Regions from separate parts of the Metabacillus flavus genome, predicted to be linked through region 1. Evidence: predicted binding sites of a transcription regulator. Region 1 holds the regulator's gene; the other holds the start of a gene.
The links. Region 1 encodes LexA, which represses DNA repair genes until DNA is damaged. Its sites were predicted from a motif close to CGAACATATGTTCG; they were not measured.

Region 1 (15,339 bases):
TGGGATCAGGGGCAGGGGAATTGGGTCTTTAAAAGAATTTGGGATCGGTTATCAGCACGTGGAATTAAAAAATGATGGCACTCCTGATTTTGATGCACTGAAAAACGCAATCACAGGCAAGACAAAAATGATCGGCATTCAAAGATCTAAGGGCTATGCCAGCCGTCCTTCCTTTACCATTTCAGAAATCAGAGAAATGATTGAATTTGTTAAATCCATTAATCCGGAGCTTATTGTTTTTGTAGACAACTGCTACGGGGAATTTATTGAAGAGCTTGAGCCTTGCCACGCCGGGGCTGATTTGATGGCGGGTTCCCTAATTAAAAATCCCGGGGGAGGCCTTGCCAAAACAGGCGGCTACATAACAGGAAAAAAACAGCTTGTTGAAGCATGTTCGTACAGAATGACTTCTCCTGGCATCGGAGCAGAAGCCGGAGCTTCCCTGTATAGTCTCCAGGAAATGTTCCAGGGCTTTTTCCTTGCTCCTCACGTGGCAGGTCAAGCACTGAAGGGCGCCGTTTTTACAGCGGCAGTTCTGGAAAAAGCGGGTTTAAAAACGTCGCCATCATGGGATGCGGTTCGGACAGACTTAATCCAGTCTGTTCAATTTGATGATCCCGCCCGAATGATCGCTTTCTGTCAGGCTATCCAGTTTGCATCTCCCATCAATTCTCATGTTACACCTTATCCAAGCTATATGCCTGGCTATGAGGATGATGTCATTATGGCTGCCGGAACCTTTATCCAAGGAGCAAGCATTGAATTGTCAGCAGACGGACCTCTCAGGGCTCCTTATACTGCCTATGTGCAAGGCGGGCTGACCTATTCCCATGTAAAGATCGCGATTTGCTCCGCTTTAGATTTTCTACTGGAAAAAGAGTTGATTACCTTATAAAGGAGCGGACAACCCGCTCTTTTTTTGCGCTTATTAAATCAAAATTCCTGCCGATATTCTTTTTACCGCTTGTATGATCACCCTTTCCCATTGTTCAGGCGCTGGATCTGCAGGTCCCGGCAGTACGCGGATCAGTTCCGTGCTCCGTCAGGAAAGCCGCGCGCTTAGCAGGATTTGCTCTTCGATGGACCTAGTAAAAAACCGTAAATTGGAATATGTGTAGGTTAAAAGAATTCTAATGTCATATTTCCTTACATTAACTTGACACATAATATAACATTGAATATAATTACTTTAAGATTTAATAAGGAGGAAAAGGAATGGGTGATAACATTAGACGCTCAATGCCTTTGTTTCCTATAGGGATTGTCATGCAGCTGACGGAATTGTCTGCAAGACAAATCCGTTACTATGAGGAGCATGAATTGATTTTCCCTGCCCGGACAGAAGGCAATCGCCGTATGTTCTCGTTCAATGATGTAGATCAGCTTTTAGAGATTAAGAGCCTCATTGAGCAGCGCGTAAACTTGGCGGGCATAAAACAGATATTTTCAAGGAAAGATATTCCTGCAGTCCCGCAGGCAGAACCTGCTAAAGCAGAAAAGCCTGATTTGACTGACGAAGAGCTGAGGAAGCTCCTCAAAGCTGAAATGGCCCAGGGAGGCAACTTCAACAGACCGACTTTGCGTCAAGGAGACATGTCCAGGTTCTTTCATTAATTCAGTGAGCACCATCTATTGTTACTATAAATTTGTATTTGAATTGGGAGGAAATGATTATGTCAAAGTATACCAAGGAAGACATCGTAAAGTTAGTGGACGAAAATAACGTAAAATATATCCGTCTTCAATTCACGGATATCCTGGGCACAATTAAAAACGTAGAAATCCCGTCAAGCCAGCTTGAAAAAGCGCTTGATAACAAAATGATGTTTGATGGATCCTCAATTGAGGGTTTTGTGCGCATCGAAGAATCCGATATGTACCTATACCCGGATCTGGATACGTTCGTCATTTTCCCGTGGACTTCTGAAAAAGGAAAAGTAGCCCGTTTTATCTGTGATATTTACAATCCGGATGGCACTCCATTTGACGGAGATCCGCGTGCAAACCTTAAGCGGATTTTGGGTGAAATGGAAGAGCTGGGCTTTACAGATTTCAACCTTGGGCCTGAACCTGAATTTTTCCTCTTCAAATTGGATGAAAAAGGCGAACCGACTCTTGAGCTAAACGATAAAGGCGGATATTTCGACCTTGCTCCGACTGACCTTGGAGAGAACTGCCGCCGCGATATCGTGCTCGAGCTTGAAGAAATGGGATTCGAAATCGAAGCTTCCCACCACGAAGTGGCACCTGGGCAGCATGAAATCGATTTTAAATATGCAAGTGCTGTAAAAGCTTGCGATGATATCCAAACGTTCAAATTGGTTGTAAAAACAATTGCACGCAAACACGGTTTGCATGCAACGTTCATGCCTAAGCCATTATTTGGTGTGAACGGTTCTGGGATGCACTGCAACCTTTCACTATTTAAAGAGGGTAAAAATGCATTCTTCGAAGAAAACGGAGATTTGCAAATGAGCGATACTGCCCGTCAATTTATCGCAGGAATCATCAAGCACGCGCCTAACTTCACAGCTGTTACAAATCCGACTGTGAATTCCTACAAGCGTCTTGTGCCTGGCTATGAAGCTCCTTGCTATGTTGCATGGTCTGCACGCAACCGCAGCCCGCTGATCCGTATCCCGGCATCCCGCGGAATCTCTACCCGTGTAGAAGTGCGCAGCGTAGATCCGGCAGCGAACCCATACCTGGCTATGGCTGTTCTATTGGCAGCAGGTCTTGACGGAATTAAAAACAGCCTGACTCCGCCTAAGCCGATTGACCGCAACATCTATGTAATGAACAAAGAAGAGCGCCTTGAAAACGGCATTGTGGATCTTCCTTCCACACTGGCTGGAGCGCTTGAAAACCTTAAAACTGATGAAACAATTGTGAAAGCTTTAGGAAGCCACTTGTTCGAACATTTCATCGAAGCGAAAGAAATCGAATGGGATATGTTCCGCACACAAGTTCATCCTTGGGAACGCGAACAGTATATGAGCATGTATTAATCAGAAAACCCCTTGATAACGTGTCAAGGGGTTTTTATTTGAGCTTTAACAGCCCCCAGCCCTCCATAGCAGTTGTATGTTCTTTTATTAGTTCACGATTAACCATTTATCATCACAGCGAGAAGACCCCCGCTTAAGCTGGCAAAGTGGGGGATGAATCGCGGTTTCAAATGGGTTCAGGCTTGAAAAATTCCCTTTTACTGTAATATAATAAAATGAGTAAACCAAACGTATGTTCAGGGGATGGTAGTGAAGGTTAAAAAACCTAGCGATCATATTTCGTATATGTTCAAAATCCATCCAAACCACGTTCAGCAACAGCTCATCAATCAGACGTTTGGATGTGTCCGGTTCGTCTATAACACGATCCTCCATCACAATTTAAATGAGTCCAAACTAAACTCATTTTAAGAAGAGGAAGCAACTTTGAAAGCTGCATTTGGAGAGTCCCTTTTTATTTTAAACCTATTTATTTGACATGATAAAATAAAAGGTCTAGTATAGTTGATAGCTCAATAATTGACCTATCAATTAAAAGTAATTAATCTGTCTTCTTTCCCAAATAGAAAGTATGCATATTTAATTGACTGGTCAAACATTGATGGGCCAACTAATTATACGGTTAAAGGAGGGGGATGCATTTGTCCAACTCGTGTTTAGAAGACGAAAAAATAGTCTACCGTTTATATGAAATCAACAAACGGACCATTCCAAAATTCGAGCGCTGTACAGGAGTAAGCCAGTCCCGTTTAGAACTTTTGTTAAAACTTTACGAAACAGGAGAGATTAATCAAAGCACGCTTCAAAAGAAAGTAAATATAGATAATGCTGCTGTAACCAGACATTTGAAGCAGCTTGAGGAGAAAGGCATTGTCATCCGGAGAAAGAATCAGGAGGATAATCGATTTACGTATGTAAGCCTGACAGAAGATGGCCGTGAGCGAATTGCTTCTTATAAAGAAGAAAAGAAGCGTTTTGTAACAAATGTTCTGAAGGGATTTACGGTTGAAGAACGATCACTTCTTTTAAAGATGCTTACCCGGATTCAGGACAATGTAGAAGATATTCAATAGCCATACATTCATTCACCCAAGATTATGCATAAAGGAGAATTTACATGACTCAAACAAAATTAAACGATTTTAACGAGATAATCACAGGCCGCCGTTCTATTCGCAACTACGATCCAGCAGTGAAAATCAGCAAGGAAGAAATGACGGAAATCCTTACAGAAGCAACACTCGCTCCATCATCAGTTAACATGCAGCCATGGCGTTTCGTTGTCATTGATTCAGAAGAAGGCAAAAAGAAGCTTGCTCCGCTTGCAAAGTTTAATCAGGTTCAGACTGAAACATCTGCAGCCATGATTGCTATTTTCGCCGATATGCAAAGTGATAAGTACCTTGATGAAATATATGATAAAGCAGTAGCTGAAGGTCACATGCCTGCTGAAGTTAGAGACAGACAAGTGACGCAAATTAAAGGATTCTTTGAAGCAAGCTCGTTTGAATCATTAAAGGAAATGAATCTGATTGATGCAGGGCTGGTTTCCATGCAGCTAATGCTTGCTGCCCGTGCACACGGCTACGATACAAATCCAATCGGCGGCTTTGAAAAGGATCAAATAGCTGATGTGTTCGGAATCGATAAAGAACGTTACTATCCAGTTATGCTGCTTTCCATTGGTAAAGCGGCAGATAAGGGATACCAATCCGTTCGTCTTCCGATTGAAAAAATTACTGAGTGGAGATAAACGGAAACTTCATCACAACAAATACTAAATGAAAAGGGGATATAAATAATGATTATTACACATGCAGGATTCCAAGTGAGACCGGATAAAGAGGCAGCTTTTCTTGAAGAGATTCAAACACTTGTAAAAGCTTCACAGGCAGAAAACGGATGTATTTCCTACCGTCTGATGAAAAACCTGGACCAGGACCACGCCTATACCATGGTGGAGGTTTGGGAAGATATGACTGCCGTTAAAAGCCATGGAGAAAGCGAGCATTTTGTTGGATTTGTTGGTAAAGCTAAAGAATTTTTATCAGCACCTCTTGATGTGAAAAGCTATGAAGGAAGCCTTCTTCAACGTTAAACAATACAGATGAAGACCCCTGACAGCCTTATGCTGTGAGGGGTTTTTTCTTTCGTGAGTAAATGTTTGACTATTTAAAAAAGGAATGGTAGCTTTTTAAACAAGCTTGTTGATCCTCCGCAGTTGCAAATCACGGACTCTCTGACCGCCCAGTCCAGATGAAGCGTAAACCGCCAAGTTTAATAGAGCAAAAGGAAAACAGTAACTATTAATAATATTAATAATTCCAATTATTTAAAAGTATTTTACTAATGCTTTAATTTTCTGTAAAATTAGATAAGATGTTTATACTGTTGAGCAAGGTAAGAGGTGCAGGGGTTTATACTTGTTCAAAACCGACTTAATATATAGGTATAATCGAAATATCATGAAATGATGAGGTGGGTTCATTGCAAATTCAAGTAACAAACAGCCCTTTTAACCAAGAACAGGCAGATCTCCTGAACCAGCTGCTGCCTACATTAACAGAATCACAAAAAATTTGGATCTCGGGCTATCTCGCCGCACCCGGTTCTAATTCTTCAGCAAGTACATATGAGGGGGCGGTACCTCAAGGCACATCGCAAAAAACCGTTCAGACTATCTCGAAAAAAGTGACCATCCTTTATGGATCCCAGACAGGGAATGCCCAGGGACTGGCTCAAGCGGGGGGCAAGACCCTGGAGGAGAAGGGTTTTGAAGTAACTGTATCTTCGATGAATGATTTTAAACCAAATCAATTGAAAAAAATTCAAAATCTCCTGATTGTAGTCAGTACACATGGCGAAGGCGATCCGCCGGATAACGCTCTCTCCTTCCATGAATTCCTTCATAGCAAACGTGCGCCAAAGCTTGAGGATTTGCATTTTTCCGTTTTATCGCTGGGTGACAGTTCTTACGAATTCTTTTGTCAGACAGGGAAAGAATTTGACAGTAAGCTTGAAGAGCTCGGAGGCAAAAGACTGCATCCCAGAATGGACTGCGATCTGGATTATGATGAGCCTGCTGCAGAATGGCTGGAAGGAGTCCTGGAAGGCCTGAGCAGCTTGCAGGGCAGCTTTATGTCAGTCCCTGACCCATCAGGTGCTCCTAAGGCTGAAGGAACTGATTATTCAAGGACTAATCCATTTCAAGCCGAAATTCTAGAGAGTGTGAACTTAAACGGACGCGGATCCAATAAAGAAACGACCCATATTGAATTATCCCTCGAGGGCTCAGGGCTTTCCTTTGAACCAGGAGACAGCCTTGGAATATACCCCAGCAATGACCCTGCCCTAGTGGATCTGGTCATAGGTGAAATGAGCTGGGACCCGGATGAAATCGTTACGGTTAACAAACAGGGGGATGTGCGATCACTTAAAGAAGCACTCACCTCCTTTTTTGAAATAACTGTTATAACAAAGCCGCTTCTTGAGCAGGCTGCAAAAATTTCGGAAAATCAGAAGTTAAAAGAGCTCCTTTCACCTGGCCATGAAGGGGAATTAAAAGAGTACCTTTCAGGACGCGATTTGCTGGATATACTTCGCGATTTCGGGCCATGGGGAGTTCCTGCACAGGAAATTCTCTCCATACTCCGGAAGATTCCAGGGAGGCTGTATTCCATTGCCAGCAGCTTGGCTGCCAATCCGGATGAGGTGCATTTAACCATTGGCGCTGTGCGCTATGAGTCTCATGGACGCGCCCGTAGCGGTGTATGCTCAATCCTTTGTGCAGAAAGGCTTCAGCCGGGAGACCGAATTCCTGTCTATGTACAGTCGAATCAAAACTTCAAGCTGCCCGGCAATCCCGAAACACCGATTATTATGGTAGGTCCCGGTACAGGAATTGCCCCTTTCCGATCCTTCATGCAGGAGCGGGAAGAGACGGGAGCAGAGGGGAAATCATGGCTGTTCTTTGGAGATCAGCATTTTGTAACGGATTTCCTCTATCAGACAGAGTGGCAAAAGTGGATTAAAGATGGCATTCTAACCAAAATGGATGTTGCATTTTCAAGAGATACAGAGGAAAAAGTGTATGTTCAGCACCGGATGCTTGATCAAAGCAAAGAACTGTTCGCTTGGCTTCAGGAAGGTGCCGTCATTTATGTTTGCGGTGATGAAAAGAACATGGCGCATGATGTCCACAATACTCTACTGGACATCATTGAAAAAGAAGGCGGTTTAAGCCGTGAAAAAGCAGAAGAGTATTTGTCTCAAATGCAGCAGGATAAAAGATATCAGCGGGATGTTTATTAATTTGGCTATGTTAAACCACTATGTTGATTTTTAAACAACTGTTGATAGGAGTGGAAGGCGTGAGACTCCTGCGTGAGCAGCGAGCGGGACAGGGTGAGACCCCGCAGACGCTCAGCGCCCGCCCAAGGATAAGCGAACGACTGCTAGCTGCAATCAACAGCCAAGTTTAACAAAGCTATGAATTTAAAGATGAAAGGAGCACATTCAGCATGGCGAATCGAACTTTAAAAGCACCGGAAGGAACTCCGAGCGATGTGGAACGCATTAAGGAAGAGAGCAATTATTTGCGCGGAACACTTGCAGAATCAATGCTGGAACCAATAAGTGCAGGGATATCGGATGATGATAACCGTTTAATGAAATTTCATGGCAGCTACCTGCAGGATGACAGGGATCTGCGCAATGAACGTCAAAAGCAAAAATTGGAGCCGGCATACCAGTTCATGCTCCGTGTCCGTTTACCGGGCGGAATCGCTACTCCTTCTCAGTGGCTCGTCATGGACGATCTGGCTCAAAGGAACGGCAATGGCACTTTGAAGCTGACCACACGCATGACCTTTCAAATGCATGGTGTACTGAAATGGAACATGAAAAAAACGATTCAGGATATCCATGCCTCTCTAATGGACACCATCGCCGCTTGCGGTGATGTAAACAGGAATGTCATGTGCAATCCGAATCCGGAGCAATCTGAGATTCACTCAGAAGTTTACGAATGGTCCAAAAGATTGAGTGAGCATCTGCTTCCCCGGACGAAAGCGTATCATGAGCTTTGGCTTGATGAAGAAAAGATAGCAGGCACGGCGGAGGCGGAAGAAACTGAGCCAATGTACGGTCCTCTATATCTGCCCCGCAAATTTAAAATCGGGATTGCAGTTCCTCCATCCAATGATATTGATGTTTATTCTCAGGATCTAGGGCTAATCGCAATAGTGGAAGATGAGAAGCTTCTTGGCTTTAATGTTCTGATAGGCGGAGGAATGGGAATGTCCCATGGTGATAAAGAAACCTATCCTCAGCTTGGAAAATCGATTGGCTTCTGCCGACCTGATCAAATTTTGGACCTTGCTGAAAAAATTATCACAATCCAGCGGGATTACGGAAATCGTTCAGAACGGAAAAATGCCCGTTTTAAGTACACAGTAGACCGTCTTGGCCTTGAGACGGTGAAAGAAGAATTAGAGAACAGATTGGGCTGGACCCTTGAAGAAGCAAAGCCTTACCATTTTGATCACAATGGCGACCGTTATGGGTGGGTAAAAGGAGTTAAAGGCAAATGGCATTATACGCTGTTTGTAGAAGGCGGACGTGTAGCAGACTTTGAAGACTATAAGCTTATGACGGGACTTCGTGAAATTGCGAAGGTGCATGCTGGAGATTTCAGGCTGACCGCAAACCAAAACGTGATCATTGCAAATGTGCCGCAAGCGATGAAAAAGCATATCGACCAATTAATAACCGAATACAGCTTAACGGACGGCAAGCATTATTCTGCACTCAGGCGCAGTTCGATGGCGTGTGTGGCGCTTCCTACATGCGGCCTTGCGATGGCCGAAGCTGAGCGCTATCTGCCGGTTTTAATAGGCAAAATCGAGCAAATTGTTGACGAAAACGGTTTACGCAATGAGGAAATCACCATCCGCATGACTGGATGCCCGAACGGCTGTGCCCGGCATGCCCTCGGTGAGATTGGCTTTATCGGCAAAGCTCCCGGCAAATACAATATGTATCTTGGAGCAGCCTTCGATGGCAGCCGGTTAAGCAAAATGTATAAAGAAAACATCGGTGAAGAAGAAATTTTGAATGTTCTTGGTGACCTCTTGCCCCGTTATGCCAAAGAACGTGAAGAAGGCGAACACTTCGGGGACTTCGTGGTCCGAGCAGGAATTATTGCTGCAACAACAGACGGAACAAACTTTCACAATTAAAAAGAAACAGAAAAACGATGACCGAGGGATCGGAGTCATCGTTTTTTTCGGTTAAAAAAGTTTCTGCCGAGACTGAAAATCGCTCCTGCACCCAATCCAATTCCCATTAGGATTCCGCTGATGGCAACTCCAAACGCTATATACTCAAAAACCGAGTATTGAGTCATGATCCTCCAATCGATTTTCCCTTTCCAGTCCTCTATAACAAGATTCATTCCGTAGATTCCGGAAATAACCGTATACGTCGTTAAAATAAACAGTAAATAATTATTTCGTTTTGCTGAAATTTTTTCCTGATTTCTGAACAAGCTGTCAAGTGTTTTTTTCACTTCGTCATACAAAGTCGAAATATGAAACACTTTATTCATTAAGAAAGCCAATTCCTGCCCCTCAGTGCGGCTGCTGATTTCCTTAAAATGATATTTGCCGGAAAACTCGGTAATGGTTTGAATTAGCTGTTCAATCTCATTCGTTTTATTCCGTCTGTACAGCAGCGAGTATTGATATGAAAGTTTAAGCAGAACCATTTTGTAAAAAAAGTGAAGGAGCAGGTTGTAATAATGCTGCCCAAACATCTCGGACTTGATTATTGGTACGTGCTCTCCCCGCTGGCTAAGGCAAGTAAAAGCATGATCGCTGATTACATAGTTCGTCTGCGGTGCCCACCTGCTGTATGTGTGGTTTTTTGCATAATTGTCAATGTACTCAGGGTTTCTTGCGGAAATAAACGGATTTCCTTGTGAGTCATATCCATTTACCTGCCCCGACCGGAAGAGATGTTCATTTGTCACGTGATCCTCACGCGTGACCAGCGTACTGACAACATACATTCTTTCATCCACGAAATAGGGAAGACTTCCGAAATAAGAGGACTTGTTCGCCCCTGTTTCGATAAAAGGAACAATGCCAGGTGCAATTTCTTTAAATATGTAATCCTGAATGCTGTCAAAGGATGAATTTTCAGTAATGACCCTAAGATTCTTCTTTTCAACAAGCTTTGGATCCAGAACGCGGAACTGATTTTGAAAGTCCATCACTTCAGAAAGCTTCAAGGGAGACTGAGTAAACCGGGTCCGAATCGAGATTATCCCTATTTCAAAGGGACAGATAAAAATATCAGCAGAAAGGATTTCAGCTCCATATGAACGCTGATCCTCACCAAATAATAACCTGATAGGTGATTGAACAGACTTTGAAAACCGGCTAAGCGATTCTTTTGCCGGCTCATGAACAAATAACAGGTTTTCGATAAACGGCAAAAAGTATTGGTCCATATTATCGTGGGAAACGGATTGCCCGGGACCATAATATGCATTCTCTGTTTCTTTTGCATCAAGCTTGAAGAACCGGTAACCGGTATCCTCCAGCTGCTGCTGGATCTTCATCAACTTGGTATATTTTAAAGAGAAGGGAAATATAAATTGACTGCTGGCTTCATCTAATAGAAGTTCCTTTTGATTGTCGGACATAAGTGGTTCCTCCAGATGCTGATTGTATAGCACATTATCCAGCCCTTATTCTATCATTTTATGTATGTATAAAAAAAGCTTGTCCAGTTGAACAAGCTCTTCAATGCACTGTACGGTATACTCCAATCACTTTGCCCAGTATTGATACGTTCCTTAAAATAATGGGTTCCATTGAAGAGTTTTCCGGCTGCAGCCTAATATAATCTTTTTCTTTAAAAAAGCGTTTCACAGTTGCTTCATCATCCTCTGTCATAGCAACGACGATATCACCGTTGTTAGCGGATTGCTGCTGTCTCACAACAACAAGGTCTCCGTCTAATATTCCCGCTTCAATCATACTGTTCCCGACAATCTCAAGCATAAATACCTGGTCATCAGGTGAGGCGAGCCGTTCAGGGAGCGGAAAGTATTCCTCAATATTTTCTACAGCAGTGATCGGCAGCCCTGCCGTAACCTTCCCGATGATCGGAACGTTAATCACTTCGTTTCTCGGAATTTCCATTCCCTGGTCTTCATTCAAAATCTCGATAGCCCTTGGTTTTGTAGGATCTCGGCGTATAAGCCCTTTGTTTTCAAGTCTCGCTAGATGCCCATGTACAGTAGAGCTGGATGCCAGACCGACAGCAAGACCAATTTCACGGACGGACGGAGGATACCCTTTGCTTTTGACTTCCTGTTTAATGAATTCAAGAATGTCCTGTTGCCTTTTTGATAGTTTGCTCATCCTTAGCACCTCAGAGTAAGTAATTTATAGTGATTATAGCATCATTTACCTAAAAATACAAACATAAGTTCGAAAAGCGCTTGACCCAAAACGTTTGTTCGTATTATAATAAAAACATCGAAAAGCGAACAAACATTCTGGAGGGGTTATCATGTCAAAAAGCACATTTGCACTCATAGCATCATTTTTCGTTCTAGTAGGGGGTATTTTATTTGCAGCAGCCGGTACGGGAAGCGGCAAAACACTGGATGAATATGCTAAAATAGAAATCCGCGAAGGAGATACATTATGGGATTTGGCAGAAACATTGAAGGACAAGCACGGGATGTCTCAGACTGAGTTTGTGGAGTGGGTGGATAAGGAAAACAATTTATCTACCATTGTCATTAAACCGGGCGACACCGTTTTTATTCCAGTAAAAAAGAATGAACTTTACCAGCATGAAACCCACATTATTGCTTCAGAAGAGTAGGTGTTTACTTGAAGGCGGTTATTTATTGCAGAGTCAGTACAGCTAAAGAAGAACAGGAAACTTCTCTTCATAGACAGGAAGAAGAACTGACTTCGCTAGCGGTTCAAAACGGAATGGAACCCGTCCGGATCATCATGGAGAAGGCAAGCGGCTATGAAATTGAGAGGGAAGGAATTCTTGAGCTTCTCGACACGATAAAAAAGGAAGATGTAAAAGCAATTCTGATCCAGGATGAAACCAGACTTGGAAGAGGAAGCGCCAGAATGGCCATTCTCCACTGTATTTACAAAGAGCAGGCGAGAGTGTTCACAATTGCACAGCAGGGCGAACTGCAGCTGTCAGAAGCGGATACAATGGTTCTCGAAATTGTCAGCATTGTCGAAGAATATCAGAGGAAGATCCATAATATGAAAATTAGGCGCGGAATGAAGCGTGCGGTTGAAAAGGGATATCAGCCGCAGCATAACTTAACCGATCTTGTTTCTGGCGGGAGAAAAGATAAAATTGAAGTTCCAATCGAGGAAATCGTTCGTTTAAGGAACAGTAAACTCACGTTCGCAGATATAGCAGCCACGCTGAGAGGCTTCGGCTATTCAGTATCAAAAGCGACGGTACATAGAAGGTACCAGGAATACATGGAAGAGAAAAAGGCCGCTGAACAGACCTTATAATCTGTTTAGTTGCCTTTTTTTGCTCTTTTTTGTACCATTGCACTATCCATAACTATGTTTAAGTTTCGTGCGAGTGAAACCCACCGTAAAAAACATGTTCTTTGAACAGATTTAAAGCGCTAAGCTCTGGAAAAGCTCACGTGCCAGTCCGATGGAAAGTGAGCATCCTGTAGCGGAAAACAGCCATCCCAATACCATTTCATATCAGCAAAATGTAAGGTAACAGTCTTCGAGAACGAAACATACAGGAGAAAAACAGGCTTAAAAAGGAGAATGAATATGCTTTCTAAAGATAAAATTGATCGAATTAATGTTCTGTCAAAAAAGTCCAAGGCTGAAGGGTTAACGGAACAGGAACAGCAGGAGCAAAAAGCTTTACGTGAAGAGTACCTGAAAACCTTTAGAAGTTCAATGAAGAACACATTGAAAAATGTGACCGTGGTCGATCCGGAAGGAAATGACGTAACCCCTCAAAAATTGAAAAACGAAAAGAATAAAGGACTTCATTAAAAGTTCTATAGCAGGCCTGTTTAATTTAAACAGGCCTATTGGTTGTACTATTTGAGCTGTACGGATATGATAAGAGGGTAAATTGTTCAAACGAAAGGATGGTCTATAATGACATTATCTACTATTGATTCATTGTCCATTGCTACAATCCGGACTCTATCTATTGATGCAATTGAAAAAGCAAACTCCGGTCACCCGGGAATGCCTATGGGATCTGCCCCGATGGCTTACAAGTTGTGGACAGATTATATGAAACAAAATCCAGAGAATCCAAGCTGGTTCAACCGTGACCGTTTTGTTCTTTCTGCTGGACATGGCTCTATGCTTCTTTACAGCATGCTTCACCTTTCAGGCTATGATGTTTCTATGGAAGATTTAAAATCTTTCCGCCAATGGGGAAGCAAAACTCCTGGACATCCTGAATATGGACATACAGCTGGCGTAGATGCAACGACTGGACCGCTTGGCCAGGGAATTGCAATGGCGGTAGGAATGGCTATGGCAGAACGTCACCTTGCACATACATACAATAAAGACTCATTTAATGTTGTCGACCACCATACATTTGCGATTTGCGGCGACGGAGACTTAATGGAAGGAATCTCATCAGAGGCTGCTTCTTTTGCAGGTCACTTGAAGCTTGGACGTTTGGTTGTTCTTTATGATTCAAACGATATTTCTCTTGATGGAGATCTTGACCGTTCATTCAGCGAAAACGTTCAGCAGCGTTTTGAAGCAATGAATTGGCAGGTTATCCGTGTCGAAGATGGAAATGATACAGATGAAATCGGCCGTGCTATTGCTGCTGCCAAGCAAAATGAAGATCAGCCAACTCTGATAGAAGTCAAAACAACAATCGGATTTGGTTCACCTAACCGTGCCGGTACTTCTGGCGTTCACGGGGCACCCCTTGGAGCAGAAGAAACAAAGCTGACTAAAGATGCTTACAAGTGGACATTTGATAAAGATTTCCATGTGCCGGACGAAGTATATGAACACTTCGCGAAAACAATCAAAGAGGATGGCATAAAGGCGGAAAACGAGTGGAATGCCCTTTTTGACAGCTACAGAAAAGAGTACCCTGAGCTTGCAGAGGAGCTTACACGCGCAATTGATGGCGAACTTCCTGAAGGATGGGATGCAGATATTCCTGTGTATGAAACAGGAAAAGGACTTGCTTCCAGAGCGTCTTCTGGTGAAGTGATGAATGCCATAGCTAAAAATGTTCCCAACCTGTTCGGCGGTTCAGCAGACTTAGCGGGATCCAATAAAACAACAATCAAAAACGTAGAAGATTTCACTGCTGACAATTACAGCGGACGCAATATCTGGTTCGGTGTAAGGGAGTTTGCCATGGGTGCAGCACTGAATGGAATGGTTCTTCACGGAGGATTAAAAGTATTTGGAGGAACATTCTTCGTATTCTCCGATTACATGCGTCCTTCTATCCGCCTGGCTTCCTTAATGAACCTGCCTGTAACCTTCGTATTTACTCATGACAGTATTGCAGTAGGGGAAGACGGACCTACTCATGAACCGATTGAGCAGCTTGCTTCATTAAGAGCGATGCCGAACCTTGATGTGATCAGACCAGCGGATGGAAACGAAACGGCTGCTGCATGGAAGCTTGCGGTTACATCTAAAACTAGTCCGACTGCTCTTGTATTGTCAAGACAGGATCTTCCAACGCTTGAGCACTCTGCAGAATTGTCCGGTACGGGTGTGGAGAAAGGTGCTTACGTTGTATCACCTTCACAAAAAGAAATGGCGGATGCTATCCTGCTTGCTTCCGGTTCTGAAGTGGGTCTTGCAGTTGAATCCCAAAAAGCGCTTCTTAAAGAAGGAATCGATGCTTCTGTTGTAAGCATGCCTTCCTGGAAACGTTTTGAAGAACAATCCGAAGATTACAAGCGATCCGTCCTTCCTAAGGATGTTAAAAAGCGCTTAGCGATCGAAGTTGCTTCTCCGCTTGGATGGGAAAGATACACTGGAGATGAAGGTGACGTTCTTGGAATTAACCGTTTCGGTGCATCTGCACCTGGAGAAACGATTATGAAAGAGTTTGGCTTCACTCCAGAAAATATCGTAGCACGCGTTAAAGCATTGCTGAATAAATAAGCCACAAAGGAGCCTGCATACTGCAGGCTCCTTATTTTGTAGACACTATGTATACCCCCAATCTAGTTGATTTTTCGCTGCAGCAAAAGGCTGTGGTTTTTAATCTATTCATTCGACATAAATAGTGC
Region 2 (15,339 bases), 820 kb from region 1:
ATTCAGAGCGCGGTCGCTTGATTTATAATCCACGATGCGGAGCAGAAGCCCTCTGGAGCTTTCCGCGGAATCCACACGGTCGATCCTTCCGGTCAGCTCCATCGTATAGCCGTTGTCGAGCTTAAATCTCATCGGCGGCAGCGGACCGCCCTTTCCAAAGCCAAGCTCCAGTCCAATTGGCGTGAATAGCGAAGCCTTTGCCTGTTCGGCAATCACCCCGGCCGCTCTGGCAATAATCTTTTCAAGCTTGCGTTTCAAATACTGATGACGGTTCGAGCTCATTAGCACTTCTTTTTGAAGCATGGGAGCGAGGCGGTTTACCGCTTCGCTGGAGAGGGACCTGCATTGATCCTTCGTTACATCCCGCCAGGATACGTTCATTTCCACGAGCCTGTCAGAGATCATTTTGAGCGCCGAGTGGAACAGCTGGCCCACATCCGGAGCTTCAAGACGGAACTGCTCGCGTTCTCTAAGCTTCAGTCCGTGGCTCGCAAAATGGGAGAACGGACAGCTTCTGAATTGCTCCATCCTGGATACGCTACCTAAGATATGCTGGCCATAAAGCTCTTTTGTGACAGCCTGCTTAAGAGGTTTTGCCTGATTCTTATAAAACAGACTCCCGATCACCATTTCCACATTGCCGCTCTGATCATGCTCAATCAAATAATTGTAAGCATCCCACCAGCTGTCATGCACCGGGTATTGCTTTTTCCACGTCTGCAGCTGGGAGCTTAAGTACGTAAGTGCAACAGATTTATTCGGCATAAAGGAAATTTGTTCATGCTCCTCCAGTGACTCCGGTTCATTCACGAACCACTCTTTAACCGCATCCGGAAAGAGTTCCTCAAGACGGCTGATTAAAATAGACGGCAGCAGGGACTTCCCTTCCGGATCGGCTGATGGATAAGAAACAGACAAGTGCTCCGAACCGCTCGCGAGCGCCATATAAATCACGAAATTCTCATCCAGAAGCTGCTGTCTTGCAGACGGCGCCATTTGGACCCCGTTCTGTTCAAGCAGCTCGCGGTCTTCATCAGAAAGGATGCCATCCTCCATCGGTCTTGCCGGAATAACTCCATCATTTGCTCCGGCCACGTATGTATGCTTCAGACCATAAAAACGGGAACGTTCCATATCTCCGATCAGTACCTGATCAATCGCCGGCGGTACAAGGGAGAACTTCAGACTCTCCAGGCCGGTATCAATCATCTCCGTAAATTGCTCGGAAGAGACGGGGTGATTCCCGATCATTTCCGCAAATTCATCCAGCAGGCCTATAACAGCATCCCAGACTTGGGAATGCTCACGGCCCTCGATAAGACGGCCGGCTGATTCCGCCTCCTGTTTAAGTTCCTCGAGCTTCGCAGGAATCTCAAGATTTTCAAGGAACAGATACAATGCCCCGGCCTTTTGTATTCCTGTTTTCGCTTTTTTAAGGCCCGCAGCCAGATCTTTCACCGGTTTCGCTGCAAGCTCCTTTAGCCGGTTGATTTGTTCTTCCTTGTTCAGTTCTTCATCCGTTACTGCGTTTCCGCCCTCCAAGGAGCGGAACCTTCTGTAAATCCACCTTTTTTCGGATGTCCATCTTGACCCGCTTATTCCATGCGCAAGCACGTAGTTTTCCAGAAGATCCATTTCTTCTCTTAAGGAAGGTTTATCAGCTCCCGCCGGAAACAGCAAATCCGTTTTAATCGTCCGGAACATGGCTTCGTATCGAAAGCTTCCTGTAACAGCCTCCAGAGAAGATCGAATCAATTCTACGAGAGGGTGATGGAGCATCGAACGCTTCTGATCTATGAAAAAAGGAATCTCATAATCCGTAAATACCTGTTCAATCAAATCATGGTAGCTGGATGGATTGCGCAGCAAAATCGCCGTATCCCTGAAACGTGCTCCCCTTTTCCTGACGTGCTCCTGAATCCGGCGCGCAATTCCTTCTATTTCCGCACGGTGGCTTGCCGCCTGGCAGATAGAGATATCCGTCAGCCCTTTAAATGGCTGCGATGGCCTTGAATCGTAATTTTGCTCCAAGTGCTGAAGGGAAGGCGAGCCGGTGAATCTCGGAAGCTCATTCAGCAGGACCGGCTCCTCGGTTTCAATGTGAAGCTCTTCGGCCATTTTCTTAAATTGTGTGTAGGTCATGCCTGTCATCCGGAATAAATGCAGTTCATGCGGCAAATGCCTGTCAAACAGTTTATCTGCCGTTATAGTGACCGTTACCCGTGCCGCTTTTCCAAGGAGGCTTTTCACTGCCTCCAGTTCCATTGGAGCGAAATGGTGGAAACCGTCTATGTAGACCTCTGCTTTTTCAAGATATGAGGATTCTGGAATTCGTTCCGAGAGCATTCTTAGCGTATCTTCTGCGTCCACATACCGGCCGGCAAGCGCTTCTTCAAGCCGTTCATAAATGGCATGCAGGTCCTCAAGCTTCCCTGAAAGAACCCTTTCCTTTTCGTTCATCTGTTTTCGTACCGCTTCAATCTGCTCAAGCAAATCAGCCGGATTTAAATTGTATCGCTTGAATTCCGTAATCATCGCTTCTGCATGCTGAATGAATCCGATCTTGTCACCGGCTTTTCCATAAACCTTAAAGTTTTGTTTCTCATCTTCAATTATTTTCCTCAGCATCATCTGGACACCAGTTGAAGTAATCGGCTGTCTGGCCGCGCCTGACGTTTCCTGAAGAATTCTTAAACTGAGCCGTGAAAAACTGAATACCTGAGCCCGGATCATGCCGCTCAAACCAGGAGTCCGGGCAAGCTCATACTCCATGGCAAATGTCATCTGATCAGGTACAAGGAAAAGGATCGGCGGACCGTCAGGCTGCTCTTTCAGCTTCTCTCTAATTTCATTTAGAATCATCGTGGTTTTGCCGCTGCCGGAGCGTCCCGCCATAAACCGGATCGTCATAAAAAAGCCCCCTTTTCAATAGTTGTATTCATTATATACGAATACACGTTCGTTTTCATCTTCCAAATAAATGGACAAATGCACTGTATGCAGTGTAATAGCGTCTTATCTGTTCAATTATCTGCAGCTTATTATTGGACAGCACCGGGATATAAAAAGCCCGGACTTATAATCATCCGAGCTTACCGCTTGTCCAATTTCCGACCCATTTTTGCGTTCAGTCTTTTCTCAAGAATCTTGCCAATGATCCACATAACCAGGAGAACAGCGCCGGCCGTTATAGATTTCATCGGATCTGTGATCAGCGCGTGCAGATCCTGCCCCACGTAGCTCACGATGAAAATCATGACCAGCTTCCCGGTAAAAACAGCGAGCATAAAATTCCAGATGCTGATTCTCGATAATCCGGCGACCACATTCACCGCGGCAGAGGGAGTAAACGGAAAGCACAGCAAAATGAACAGCGGCCCAAATCCTTTTTCTTCTACCCAGCTGACCATCCGGCTGATTCCTTTATGCCGGCTTAAAAAATGGAAAAAGCGCTCCTGTCCAAATTTCCTGACCAGCAGGAAAACAATAAAAGCACCCGCCGAAGCCCCAAGCCACGATAACAGAAAGCCAAGTCCAAATCCGAATGAATTCACATTTGCCACAATAAAAACGACAAGCGGAAGGAAGGGCAAAAATGCTTCCAGCATCGGCAGGCCAATTCCAAGGAGGGGCCCGAATGAGCGGTACTGTTCAAAGATTTTCATCATTTTTTCTAAAGTAAACGAATCAAACAGCGTATGCAGGTCCATTCCAAGCTCCTTAAGATTTATGTATCCTCCTATTTTACCGTTTTTCGGGGAAAACTTAAATAAGCAGGTGCTGGAAAAGAAATCCCTCTTGAATTTTTTTTCGAATCGGAATAGAATAAATTACGAACAAACGTTCTATAATAGAAGATAGAACTTCTCTGTCCAGAAAATCTGCATCAGGTGACATGTCCGCCTGTCAAAGAGGAAAAAACAGAGGATAAAGCGAGGCCAATGAATATGACAAGAATACCTGAAGAAGTGAGAGATATGATCGACCAGGCCATCTACCTGCCCATGACCATCTCGATCTTGAACCGCGATCTCTCCGTCGTTGAAAAAAGTCCATTTAAACTGAAGCAGCCGTACCTCCACCTGATTGAAGAATCACTCAAGCTTGCCCAAAAAGATCTCCAGCAGGTCAAACGGGAGCTTCACCGCCAGAAAATCAAAGTCAGCAAAATTAAGCATGACGAAGCGTTTACGATGTATTCCTTCCTCTACCAGGGGTATGAGGAACAGCACAACTATTTTAATCCGCGCATCCGCAATAAAGTGTGCGAGCTGCTGCAGGAATATTTGGTTAAGGTTTAAGTATGAAACGTTTCACCTGGACTTCTGCTGTATAAAAGCTGGGTGAATATCCGCTTTTCATTTTCCACCCTGGATGTAATCACCGCGCGAAGCTGGGCAGTCCGGTAAAGCTGATTTTCAAAAGAATGGATGGATACTGGGAGGGTAAGCGATTTCCTGTTCGAGAACGTCACCAGCGTTTCCGCTTCCCCGGCAGGTGAAAAATCTTCAATGTGCTGGTGCGAAATCCATGAGCAATGCGGTCTGGAAGATGCGGCTGTCGGGAAAAGATAGATGGAGTTTCCTGCGTCTACAACAATCGGAGGCTTATGGGTGATGCCGATCGTGTCCTTCGTGCCAGTCTTTCTCCCCTGATAGCTTGAACCGAAATAACGGCAGCTTCGATCAACGATGTCCAGAGGCTTCATGGAAACCTCGTATTCCTTTTCTACCTCCATTACAAAGGAGGATAGAGTCCCGCACGCTTCACTGCTTAAAATTGCCATCGTTAACCGATTTGCCTCATATTGACTGATTTTTTCCATGATTGATTCACCTCAAATTTGTTAGGTATATTTAACCAAGAAAAATTTAACACGCAACCATCACACGGATCCACAAATTTACACAAAACCCACATAAGTGTAATATTTTAACAAAAACTCATTTCGAATTGTGTTTTTAATGCTTATCTACTGCAAATATAACCCGCAGTATTAATTGTCTAAAAATTATAAATATTTAGTTGATTTTCTTCCACTCAGTCCATATAATAAGAAAAAGGCATCAGGGGTGATCCTATGAAAAATAAAAAATCGTATGCAGAGCTTATGAAGTCCCGTCACACAATGAAGAACGAAGCAGAAGCCGCGACAATGCTGGATATCTACATTCAAATGATTCTGGACGAAGCAGGACTGAAACGAAAACTGGCGCTCCTCGAAACTCAAATCAATGATGCTCTTGACCAAAGAAACAAGCCATTATTTATGGATTTATCCAAGCAATACGCCAACGTGATTCAGTGTCTACAATAACGAAGCCAATCCTTTTGGATTGGCTTTTTTATTGGGTGATCATGGCCGTTTTGCCCGCTATCGACACGAACCTGCCCGCTATCGACACGAACCTGGCCGCTATCGACACGAACCTGCCCGTTATCGACACGAACCTGCCCGTTATCGACACGAACCTGCCCGTTATCGACACGAACCTGCCCGTTATCGACACGAACCTGCCCATAAGCGGCAAAGTACGGCCTGCAATCGACTTGCATCTCCCCGTCCCGCTAAGTACTTCCAAAACACACAAAAAAGCGGGCCTCAGCCCGCTTTCCTTCCTTATACTGTCGTCATACTGTCGTCGTTTCCGACGTAAACTGCTCTGCTTCTGTTGATCCTTTCAGAGCTGTGGTAGAGGAGGTTCCTCCGCTTACCGTTTGCGATACTTCATCAAAATAGCCGGTGCCAACCTCGCGCTGATGGCGGGTTGCAGTGTAGCCGTACTGCTCGCTGCCGAATTCAGCCTGCTGCAGCTCGGAGTAAGCGGCCATGCCGTGGTCTCTGTATTTACGCGCAAGCTCGAACATGCCATGGTTCAGGGCGTGGAAGCCGGCAAGTGTAACGAATTGGAATTTGTAGCCCATCTTAGCAAGTTCTTTTTGAAAGCTTGCGATTGTGGCTTCGTCCAGTTTTTTCTTCCAGTTAAAGGATGGGGAACAGTTATAGGCAAGCAGCTTGCCCGGGAATTTTTCGTGAATGGCGTCCGCAAACTTTTGAGCCTGTTCAAGGTTTGGTTCACTTGTTTCGCACCAGATCAGGTCGGCATAAGGCGCATAGGAAAGTCCTCGTGCGATTGCTTGCTCAATGCCTGATTTTGTGCGGAAAAATCCTTCCGGCGTGCGTTCACCTGTGATGAACGGGTGATCAGCAGGATCCACATCGCTTGTAATCAAGTCAGCCGCGTCCGCATCCGTACGCGCAATGATCAAGGTTGGTACACCCATCACATCAGCTGCGAGTCTAGCGGAAATAAGATTCTTAACGGCTGTCTGGGTTGGAAGCAAAACCTTCCCACCCAAGTGGCCGCATTTTTTTTCAGAGGAAAGCTGGTCTTCAAAGTGAACAGCTGCCGCTCCCGCTTCAATCATGCCTTTCATAAGCTCAAACACATTCAGCTGCCCGCCGAAGCCTGCTTCCGCATCAGCCACAATCGGTGCGAACCAGTCAATCTCTCCATCTTCCTCCAAGTACTGAATCTGATCTGCGCGCTGCAGCGCCTGATTGATTCGCTTCACAACGCTTGGCACGCTGTTGGCCGGATACAGACTTTGATCCGGATACATATGGCCGGAAAGATTGGCGTCGGCTGCCACCTGCCATCCGCTCAGGTAGATCGCCTTCAAACCCGCTTTCACCTGCTGCACTGCCTGATTTCCTGTCAGGGCTCCAAGCGCATGAACATAGTCTTCCTTATGAAGCAAGTCCCATAGCTTTTCAGATCCGCGTCTCGCCAATGTATGCTCCACATCCAGTGAGCCGCGGAGCCTGATTACTTCCTCTGCTGTATATGTGCGGGTAACGCCCTTCCAGCGGCTGTCCATTTCCCATTGTTCGTTCAGCTTATTGATCCGTTCATTTCTCTCCATGTAAATCCATCCCCTTTGTTTTCGTTAGATTTTTTCGTAGATTGGCAATGTCAGAAAATCGGTAAATTCATCGTTCTTTACTAATTCGTCAAATACGTCAGCGGCTTCAGGAAACTTCATTTGCGCATAGAACTTATCCCCGAGTTCTTCCGCAATTTTCGCCGTTTCTTCACGCTTAAGCTGGTCATAAAGCTCCATCGTTACCGGTCTTCCATCATCCAGAATCCCTTTATCATGCCGGATCCACTGCCAAACCTGGGCTCTGGAAATTTCAGCTGTGGCCGCATCCTCCATCAAATGATGAATCGGGGCGGCTCCTCTGCCGGAAAGCCAGGAAGCCAGATAGCGGATGCCAACGTCAATATTCATCCTGAGACCTGCTTCTGTTATCGTACCGTCGGGCACTTCAAGCAAATCAGCTGCCGTTACTTCCATTTCGTCAAGCTGCTTTTCAATCTGATTTTTTCCAGGCATGTATTCATTGAACACATCCATTGCAACAGTAACGAGTGCCGGATGGGCAACCCATGTGCCATCATGCCCGTCGCTTGCTTCGCGGAGTTTGTCAGCTTTGACCTTATTCATCGCTGCTTCGTTTGCCTCCGGATTGTCCTTGATGGGAATTTGTGCAGCCATTCCCCCGATTGCCGGAGCATTTCGTTTGTGACACGTTTTAATGGCGAGCAGTGAATACGCTCTCATGAATGGAGATGTCATGGTCACCTGAACCCGGTCTGGCAAAATCACATTCGATTGGCTGCGGTGTTTTTTTAAATAACTGAAGATATAATCCCATCTCCCGCAGTTAAGTCCCGCTGAATGCTCCTTCAGTTCATAGAGAATTTCATCCATTTCAAACGCTGCCGGTATCGTTTCTATCAGCACCGTTGCCTTAATTGTACCGTTCGGAATTCCAAGCTCTTTCTGTGCAAAAATAAACACATCGTTCCAAAGCCTTGCTTCAAGGCGGCTTTCAAGCTTTGGAAGGTAAAAATAAGGACCGCTTCCATTTTCAATGAGTGTCCGTGCATTATGAAAGAAATACAATCCGAAATCGAACAGACTTGCCGAAATCCTCTCGTCATGAAGCAGGACATGCTTTTCCTCCAAATGCCAGCCCCTTGGACGGACCTTCAGGACAGCAGGCTTCGGGTTTAGTTTGTAAACTTTTCCGTCCGCCTGTTCAAGACGGATTGTTCTTCTTATGGCATCCCTTAAGTTCACCTGACCATCCATTAGGTTGCTCCAGACAGGCGCAGTTGCATCTTCAAAATCCGCCATAAAGACTTTCGCACCTGAGTTTAGGGCATTAATGATCATTTTTCGGTCGACAGGGCCTGTTATTTCAACCCGTCTGTCCAGGAGATCGGCCGGCAGCGGAGCAATGGTCCACTGTCCGTTTCGAATATCTTCGGTTTCCTTCAAAAAATCGAATGGTTTTCCTGCTTGAAGCTGAGTCTGACGTTCCTGTCTTTTTTGAAGCAGTTCTCTGCGCCTGGGCCCGAATTTTTCCTCAAGCTGCCCTATAAATGCAAGAGCTTCAGGTGTGAGCAAATCCTTGTACGCATCTTCCCATTCTCCAATGACTCGAATACCTGCTGTTTGGGTTGCCACGAAATCACCTCTCCAAATTGTTATAATACAGATTTAAAAATCTAAGATTAATATATAACAGATAATTTGAAAAAGAAACACTTTTTTGATAATTTTGTAGAATTATTTTTTAAAAGTTGATCTTGTTAAAACCTAATAATGGGAAAATGATGAGAGAATTAGAGGGTTTCACGCAGTACTATAGTTGTTTGCCCACGCAAAAAAACCTCCGAAAAATAGCGGCAGCAATGTACCTTTATTTTGCGAAGGTGTTTAAGCATGTCTGTTTTTAATGCGAACTCAAAGTTCAGGGGCTGTCACAGCCTAATCTCTACCTTTTCATAAAAATAGCAGCACAATCCATGTCCTTGGGTTGCGCTGCTAATCTTAGTACTTTTTTCAGTCCTTCGGATTCACAATCGCCAGCAGCTCATGATCCTCCCACCTGCCATTGATTTTCACATTTTTTCTCGCCAGACCTTCTTTATGAAAGCCGGCCTTGGTCAAGACCTTAATGGAACCGATATTGTGAGGCATCACTCCCGCCTCAATACGGTGAAGCTTTAATTCTTCAAATGCGTATTGAACAAGCAAATTTACTGCTTCTGTTGTATACCCTCTGCCGTTATACCGTTCATCCATAAAATAACCGATGAATCCGCTCTGAATCGCTCCGCGCGCAACGAAGAATAGATTGATGGTTCCAATAAGAACATCGTCTTTTGTAAAAATACCAAATTGGTATTCCTCATCATTTTCCTTGCCTTCTATCTGATTGGCAATAGCTTGTTCCTGGGCTTCCAATGTATAAAAGCTTTCCTGCCGCTCCATAGAGAACTTTTCAAAAAAAGCTCTGTTCTCCTGCTGCAGACGAAGTCTTTCAGAGGCATCTTCGAGCGTAAAAAATCTAAGATAAATCTTTTTGCCTGTTATCATGTAGGAATCCTCCTGCTATTTCATCATCATTTAAAAAAAGTCATAAAAGAATGGCTCATGCTTAGGCACAGCTTTTTCCATCAGCATGATTTCTTCGGCGCTGCCTCCTGCCATTCCAAGCTGAAAAAGCTCTGAAGGGGTTTTATAGCCAAAGAGAATGGCTGTCAGTGCGTTAATGGAAAGATCTACCCCCTCAAGGTCCGATGCTACTGCTTCGGCATCTGATATTTTTTTTGCCGCTCCGTTTTGTCCAATTAAGTATGATCCGTTATTCCAATGTGCATGATGGTCGGTCACATGAACCAGCACCTCTGTTCCAGGTGTAAATGCATAGTTTGCAAGAAACGCTTCCGCATCTACAATCCTCGCCATAAAGTATGGTCTGCGCTCGGTTTTTAGTCGTGGCTCAGGCAGGGCAAAAAAGAGCGGCTCCGCTTCATGGGTGTCCATTTCTACTTCTTTAACCATGGAATCATGCTGGCAAATGAAATTCCAAAGGCCGTGTCTTGCCTCTGGATCGAGCGGGACAAATTCATCTACAAGGAGTTTCTTTTCCTTAAACTGATAAAGGATGTATCCGGTCGGCTCTCCATTTTCATTATAATAAACGGCTGTTGTTTCCTCATCATAAATGGCACGCATCCACCACTCACGGTCGCGGACGAGCATTCCGGTGTAGCGGGATGCGAAGGACTCATAAATTTGCTCAATATCTTCATTATGTGTCTCTTTGTTATAACGCTTAACCGTACCGCCGACATGCTTCTGGATTTTCAGGTCACCTGCCGATAGCGTGGTCTTTTGGCGGCTGCTGAACAGCTCCCATCCGTATTTTCTATAAAACGCAACGTTAAACGGATGAAGCATGGATACCGTCACATTTTCACTCTTCATTTTTTCAAGGACAAACGTCAGCATTTCCCTTACATGCCCCTGTCTTCTGTATTCAGGATAGGTCGCTACACCGGCCAAGCCGCCCATTTTCAATTTCTGTCCATTAAAATATATATCATGGGTCAGGAAATGGAACTTTGCGGCAAGCTCCTCCATCTCTAAAATTCCAAATAGCTGATGATGCCTTTCCATTACTTGCAGTCTTTCTTCCAATTCAGATTCAGGAACCTTATAAATAAATGCATATTCTGATAGCTTCGTTGCTTCCTTGAACCATTCTTTTCCTAGCTGAATAACGTTCATTATGCATGCCTCCTATAGTTAGCTATTTTTCCAGCAGCCATTTAAACCAGCGCCCATGGCCATCGGTTTCCGCTATTGTTTCCGTATACGCTTTCCCTTCCAATCGATAATCCAAATGCAGAAGACGATCCTCTATATTATTGTAGAGGTGGAACACATCTCGTCTACGTCCTATTTCCTGTATGCTTGAAAGCAGCCGCTCTATTGCTTCGTCAGGCATCTGATTGGCAACGTGTGTATGGAACACACAGATGACGGAATCAGCTGGAACGGCTTCAGCAGCGGATGCCAGCAGCGCCGTCCCGTCCCCTTCAAAAAATTGGACAGGCTGCGAGCCCGCTAAGCTTGCTGCCCGCTCAAACATTGCAAGGCGCTCTTTGTGTTCGGGCCAAATGAGCGCCTTCATCCACAAGTACTCCTCTTGATCCTTTACGTCCACAATATTTAAATCAAATCCCATTCTTACAGAGACGGGAGGAACGTACTTTTTCAAAGGAGGCTCTTTGTTCCCAATCCATTCCGACTGGATCTGAAAATCGGATGAGGGGTTTCCATACACATCTTCCGTTCCATACGAATAGGCATACTGATCCCAAAGCAGCTGCAGCCCGGCGCTCGTCCCTATCTCAAGCAAGGCAAGCGGTTTGTTCGTCAATTCATATATGTATTGAAAAACAGGAAAAAGGTAAGCACATCTTCTGACTTCGTTCGTCTGGACAAGCTTCGTCTTAAGCAGGAAGACAATTTCATCTTTATGTTCCTGACAAAACTCCTTAAACGCCGGAAACCAGCTCTCCTCATTTACAGAATTTTGATAAATCTCAGATAGCCTGTTATCTGTGCCTTTCAGCAGCAGGTAATGGACTGCTCCAAAAAACAGGTTCGGAAGGGGCTGCCCCGCTCTGGCTTTTAATGAAAGCTCAAGCAATTCCCTGTCTTGAGCCATCTCTTTTGACAGGATTTCGTACAGCCTGCTCGAGCCTTTGCATTCGTTTGCTGAGAAATTCAAAAATATTTGTGATGCGTTAGATGTCCTCATTCCATCCCCCCATTCGAATGATCTACCTTACTACCTTCTTCATCTCCTCTCCCATTCCCTTTTTTCCTTTCATATGAAAAAGAGTGCCAACCCTAAAAGGATTGAACACTCGGCGATGCTACTTTTTATTTTCCAGGATAACCAGTTCATCCATATACGTAATCCGTTCGGCCATCGTAGGATGGGTGTAGCGGAATTGCTTGACCAGTTCCGGAGGATTGACCCGGCTTAATCCGCTCCGTGATAGCTCCTGGAAGCTCCGCACTGCGGATTCTTTATCCCTGGTCATTTCAATCGCGTACATATCCGCAGATTTTTCCTGCATGCGGGAAACCGCGTTAGTAAGCGGACTGGATGCAAAAGAAAGCACACCAATCAGCAGAAAGAAAAGAGGCATGGCCGCAAGTTCCTTGGGGGACTCGATATTCAGCCTTTTTCCTCTTTGGCGGATCAGCCAATCCATCAGCTGTTTTACGAGGTACAATCCGGCAAGCGAAAGCAGCAGATATCCTCCAATCCCTACGTAAATGTGCTTCATTACGTAGTGACCCATTTCATGAGCCATGATGAACAGAATTTCCTTTTCATCAAGCTTTTTAAGCGTTGTATCCCATAAGACAATTCTTGAGTTCGATCCGATTCCTGTAACGTATGCATTCATCGAATTCGTTTTCTCCGACATATTCACTTCATACACATGCTCGGCTGGAATATCAGCCCGCTTTGCCACTTCAAGGATTTTCGTCTCAAGCTCTTTATTTTTCAGCGGATAGAAATCATTGTAAAGCGGGTCAAGGACGACCGGCTGAAGGAACATAAGAAACAAGGTAAACGGCACAGACAGCCCCCAGGCTGCCAGCCACCAGCGCTTTTTAAATTTGCGGATCAGAAAAACAAGCACTCCCACAATGAGAACCATAATGGCGTAATTCGTCCAGAAATCAATGAGCTGATCCTTCATCCAGCTCGGGAATGTCTGTGTGGAAATGTGATAGGATTTGGACAAATGATAACTGATGTATTCAACCGGCAGAGAAACCGCACTTATGACAAGCGAAACCCAGAACCAGAAGATGGCTGTTCTCACTGCAAAAAAACGGGATGTTCCCTCTGCCCAATGCTGAAACTTCCGCGCAAGTCCGGTTATGAGCATGACTAAAAACAAAAACCATTCAAATGGCGCTGTCACAAAAAAGAGAAAGTCTTTTATTTTCGAATATTGTTCAGAAAGCAGAAGCTCCCTGCCGTTCATAAAGGTTTTCGGATCAGCGGGGGTCCCTTCCAGATGCTGCGGGAGAGCTCCGTCTGACGTCATAAATAAATACCAATAAATAAAAAGGCCGTATAAAAAATAACCCAGTACCGCTGCAGTCAGCCATCTTCGCATGCTGCCGTCCTCCTCATGAACCAAGCCCTGTTTGTACTAGTGTAAGACAAACAGGGCCTAAATAGAACTGCTCAGCTAAAAAAGTAGCCATATCCCATCACAGCTAGAATCGAAGCAAGCACAACGAAAATAACATTCCATCCAAAATACCCGGCTGCCAATGCGGCTGCCGCTCCCACCGCACCGAACATGAATCCCCCATCCGTCATGAAAATGGCGGGAACAATCAAAGCCCCGAGGATGGCGTAAGGCACATTTTTCAATACACTCTGAAGGAAATCAGGAAGAACCGCAACTCTGAAAACAAGGAAGGGAACCATCCTTGGAATGTAGGTTACAACAGCCATTCCCGCAATTAGGAGGATCATGGATTCATTCAATTGACGCCTCCTCCTTTCTCCCTCTCCAGATCAATTCAATCCCGACAGAGGAGATAAGCGTGGCAAGCACAATCGACCAGCCTGCCGATAAATAGCCGGATAGAACAAAGAGGGTATTGATGACAGCCGCACTTGCCGCAAGGACCATGACTTTGCGCTGTCCCTTCAGTGAAGGCACAAGGAGACCAATAAAGAGGGCGTACAAAGCAATCGACATGCTCTCCTGCAGAAGAACGGGGAGCAGATTCCCTGCCCAGTGGCCAATCCCGGTAAACACAACCCAGCTCGAATAAGAGATGAAAATTAATCCAAACAAGTAGCCTGCGGTGAGCCTGCCCTGTTTCAAGGATGCAACCGAAAACGTCTCATCCGTTATCCCGAATGCGTATAAAGCTTTTTTCCACGAAGGTGCGTCCTCCGCCCGCTCATTTAGAGATGCAGCCATAAGGAAATGGCGGATGTTCATAATAAATGTCGTAAAAACAATCTCAAAAGCACCCGTACCCGCTGCAATCAGATTTAATGATATGTACTGAGCGGCTCCTGCAAAAACAAACAAGCTCATCATCACCGCTTCACCAAGACTTAAGCCGGTTGATTTGGCAATTAACCCAAACGTCAGGGCAACCGGCATATATCCGACCGCAATCGAAATGCCCGCTTGCATACCCTCTCCGAACGATGATTTTCTTTCATATGCAGCAGCTGGCTGCATACGATCCCCTCCTATCATGGATAATAAATTAGCAGATGACAAACCGCCTTGTAATTGGTAATATTTTCATAAATATGATTCTCGTGAGCCCTGAATCTCAACGCATCCCCTTTATCCAGGGTGATTACCCGGCTTCCAATTGTAACCGAAATACTGCCTTCTGCCGAATACAAATATTCCTCTGCTCCTCCATGGTGCGGTTCTGATACCTGACGGCAGCCTGGCAGCAGCTCCATACGGTAAATTTCAAAACGGCGGGATTCCTCGTAAGGAAAATAGGAGAATACTTGATACAAATCTTCATTTCCTTTGATCGCCGCCGCTTCTATCCCCCTAACAACTGAAACCTCACTCTCTTTTTCTTCGACTAAAGAAGAAAAGGAGACTTCCAGACAATTGGCAATTTTCCAAAGAGTGGACACGGTCGGGCTCGAATCCCCATTTTCAATTTGGGAGAGCATCCCTTTGCTCACCCCGGAAAGGGCAGAAACCCTGTCCAGACTCAAGCCCCTCATCTTACGGATCCGTTTTAGATTCATCGAAATCTGCTTTTGAATATCGATCATCTCTGCTCCTTCACAATGTTTTATATAGTATACATTTGTTTGATTTTTCGAACAAGTTTGATTATTAGGGGGGGAGATTCATGAGAAAAATTCTTATATCGGCGATTCTGTTTGCAGGCATTGCAGCCGGCTGTAAGCCTCAGACCGAAACATTTTCTGAAATTTACGGGAAGGATTTGAATAAGGTGACCGCGGTTTACCTTACAAAAGGAGATGGCACAACAAAGGACATCAAGGACAAATCAAAGGTAAAAGATTTCCTTGCCAAACTGAAAAACGTAAAATTCATAACGGATAAAAACCAGGAAAAAGGGGCCGGATATGCTTATTCAATCAAGCTTTTTGAAGGAAAAAAGGAGACCCTGTTTTTTGATACCAGCCGTATAAAAGACTACAACTTTCATTCTGATCCTGATGTTGCATCTATTGCAGATGAGGCTTGGGGGAAATGAGGAATGAAAAGAGGATGGAAGTCGGAGCTCAAAGAAGTGGTGCCAGTCCCCCAGTATTTTACCGTACTAAAGCTCTGGTACTTCCTTTGAAAACCGTTGGGCTATAAGGGTTTATCGGCTGATGCCTCTGTCCCCCGCTGCGGTGAA

Region 2: J9317_RS05915 (YhjD family protein) is a predicted target of LexA. The motif match lies at 3,834-3,847, and genes of this name have one in related genera.

What each region holds. Positions count from the first base shown of each region.
Region 1 is NZ_JAGVRK010000001.1:1,944,967-1,960,305, forward strand. Features, by position in the region: gene J9317_RS09945 (methionine gamma-lyase family protein) at 1-895, shown strand, start outside; gene J9317_RS09950 (MerR family transcriptional regulator) at 1,216-1,614, shown strand; gene glnA (type I glutamate--ammonia ligase) at 1,674-3,008, shown strand; gene J9317_RS21030 (helix-turn-helix domain-containing protein) at 3,294-3,419, shown strand; gene J9317_RS09965 (MarR family winged helix-turn-helix transcriptional regulator) at 3,650-4,081, shown strand; gene J9317_RS09970 (nitroreductase family protein) at 4,126-4,761, shown strand; gene J9317_RS09975 (putative quinol monooxygenase) at 4,810-5,106, shown strand; gene J9317_RS09980 (assimilatory sulfite reductase (NADPH) flavoprotein subunit) at 5,496-7,319, shown strand; gene cysI (assimilatory sulfite reductase (NADPH) hemoprotein subunit) at 7,529-9,247, shown strand; gene J9317_RS09990 (magnesium transporter CorA family protein) at 9,283-10,716, opposite strand; gene lexA (transcriptional repressor LexA) at 10,817-11,440, opposite strand; gene yneA (cell division suppressor protein YneA) at 11,592-11,912, shown strand; gene J9317_RS10005 (YneB family resolvase-like protein) at 11,921-12,583, shown strand; gene J9317_RS10010 (DUF896 domain-containing protein) at 12,863-13,093, shown strand; gene tkt (transketolase) at 13,202-15,211, shown strand.
Region 2 is NZ_JAGVRK010000001.1:1,122,941-1,138,279, reverse strand. Features, by position in the region: gene addB (helicase-exonuclease AddAB subunit AddB) at 1-2,910, opposite strand, end outside; gene J9317_RS05920 (TVP38/TMEM64 family protein) at 3,093-3,710, opposite strand; gene J9317_RS05915 (YhjD family protein) at 3,948-4,301, shown strand; gene J9317_RS05910 (competence protein ComK) at 4,298-4,825, opposite strand; gene J9317_RS05905 (IDEAL domain-containing protein) at 5,081-5,317, shown strand; gene aceA (isocitrate lyase) at 5,632-6,927, opposite strand; gene aceB (malate synthase A) at 6,952-8,541, opposite strand; gene J9317_RS05890 (GNAT family N-acetyltransferase) at 8,920-9,456, opposite strand; gene J9317_RS05885 (GNAT family N-acetyltransferase) at 9,487-10,653, opposite strand; gene J9317_RS05880 (DUF2332 domain-containing protein) at 10,676-11,692, opposite strand; gene J9317_RS05875 (M48 family metallopeptidase) at 11,811-13,079, opposite strand; gene J9317_RS05870 (AzlD domain-containing protein) at 13,151-13,459, opposite strand; gene J9317_RS05865 (AzlC family ABC transporter permease) at 13,452-14,174, opposite strand; gene J9317_RS05860 (helix-turn-helix domain-containing protein) at 14,189-14,740, opposite strand; gene J9317_RS05855 (hypothetical protein) at 14,821-15,192, shown strand.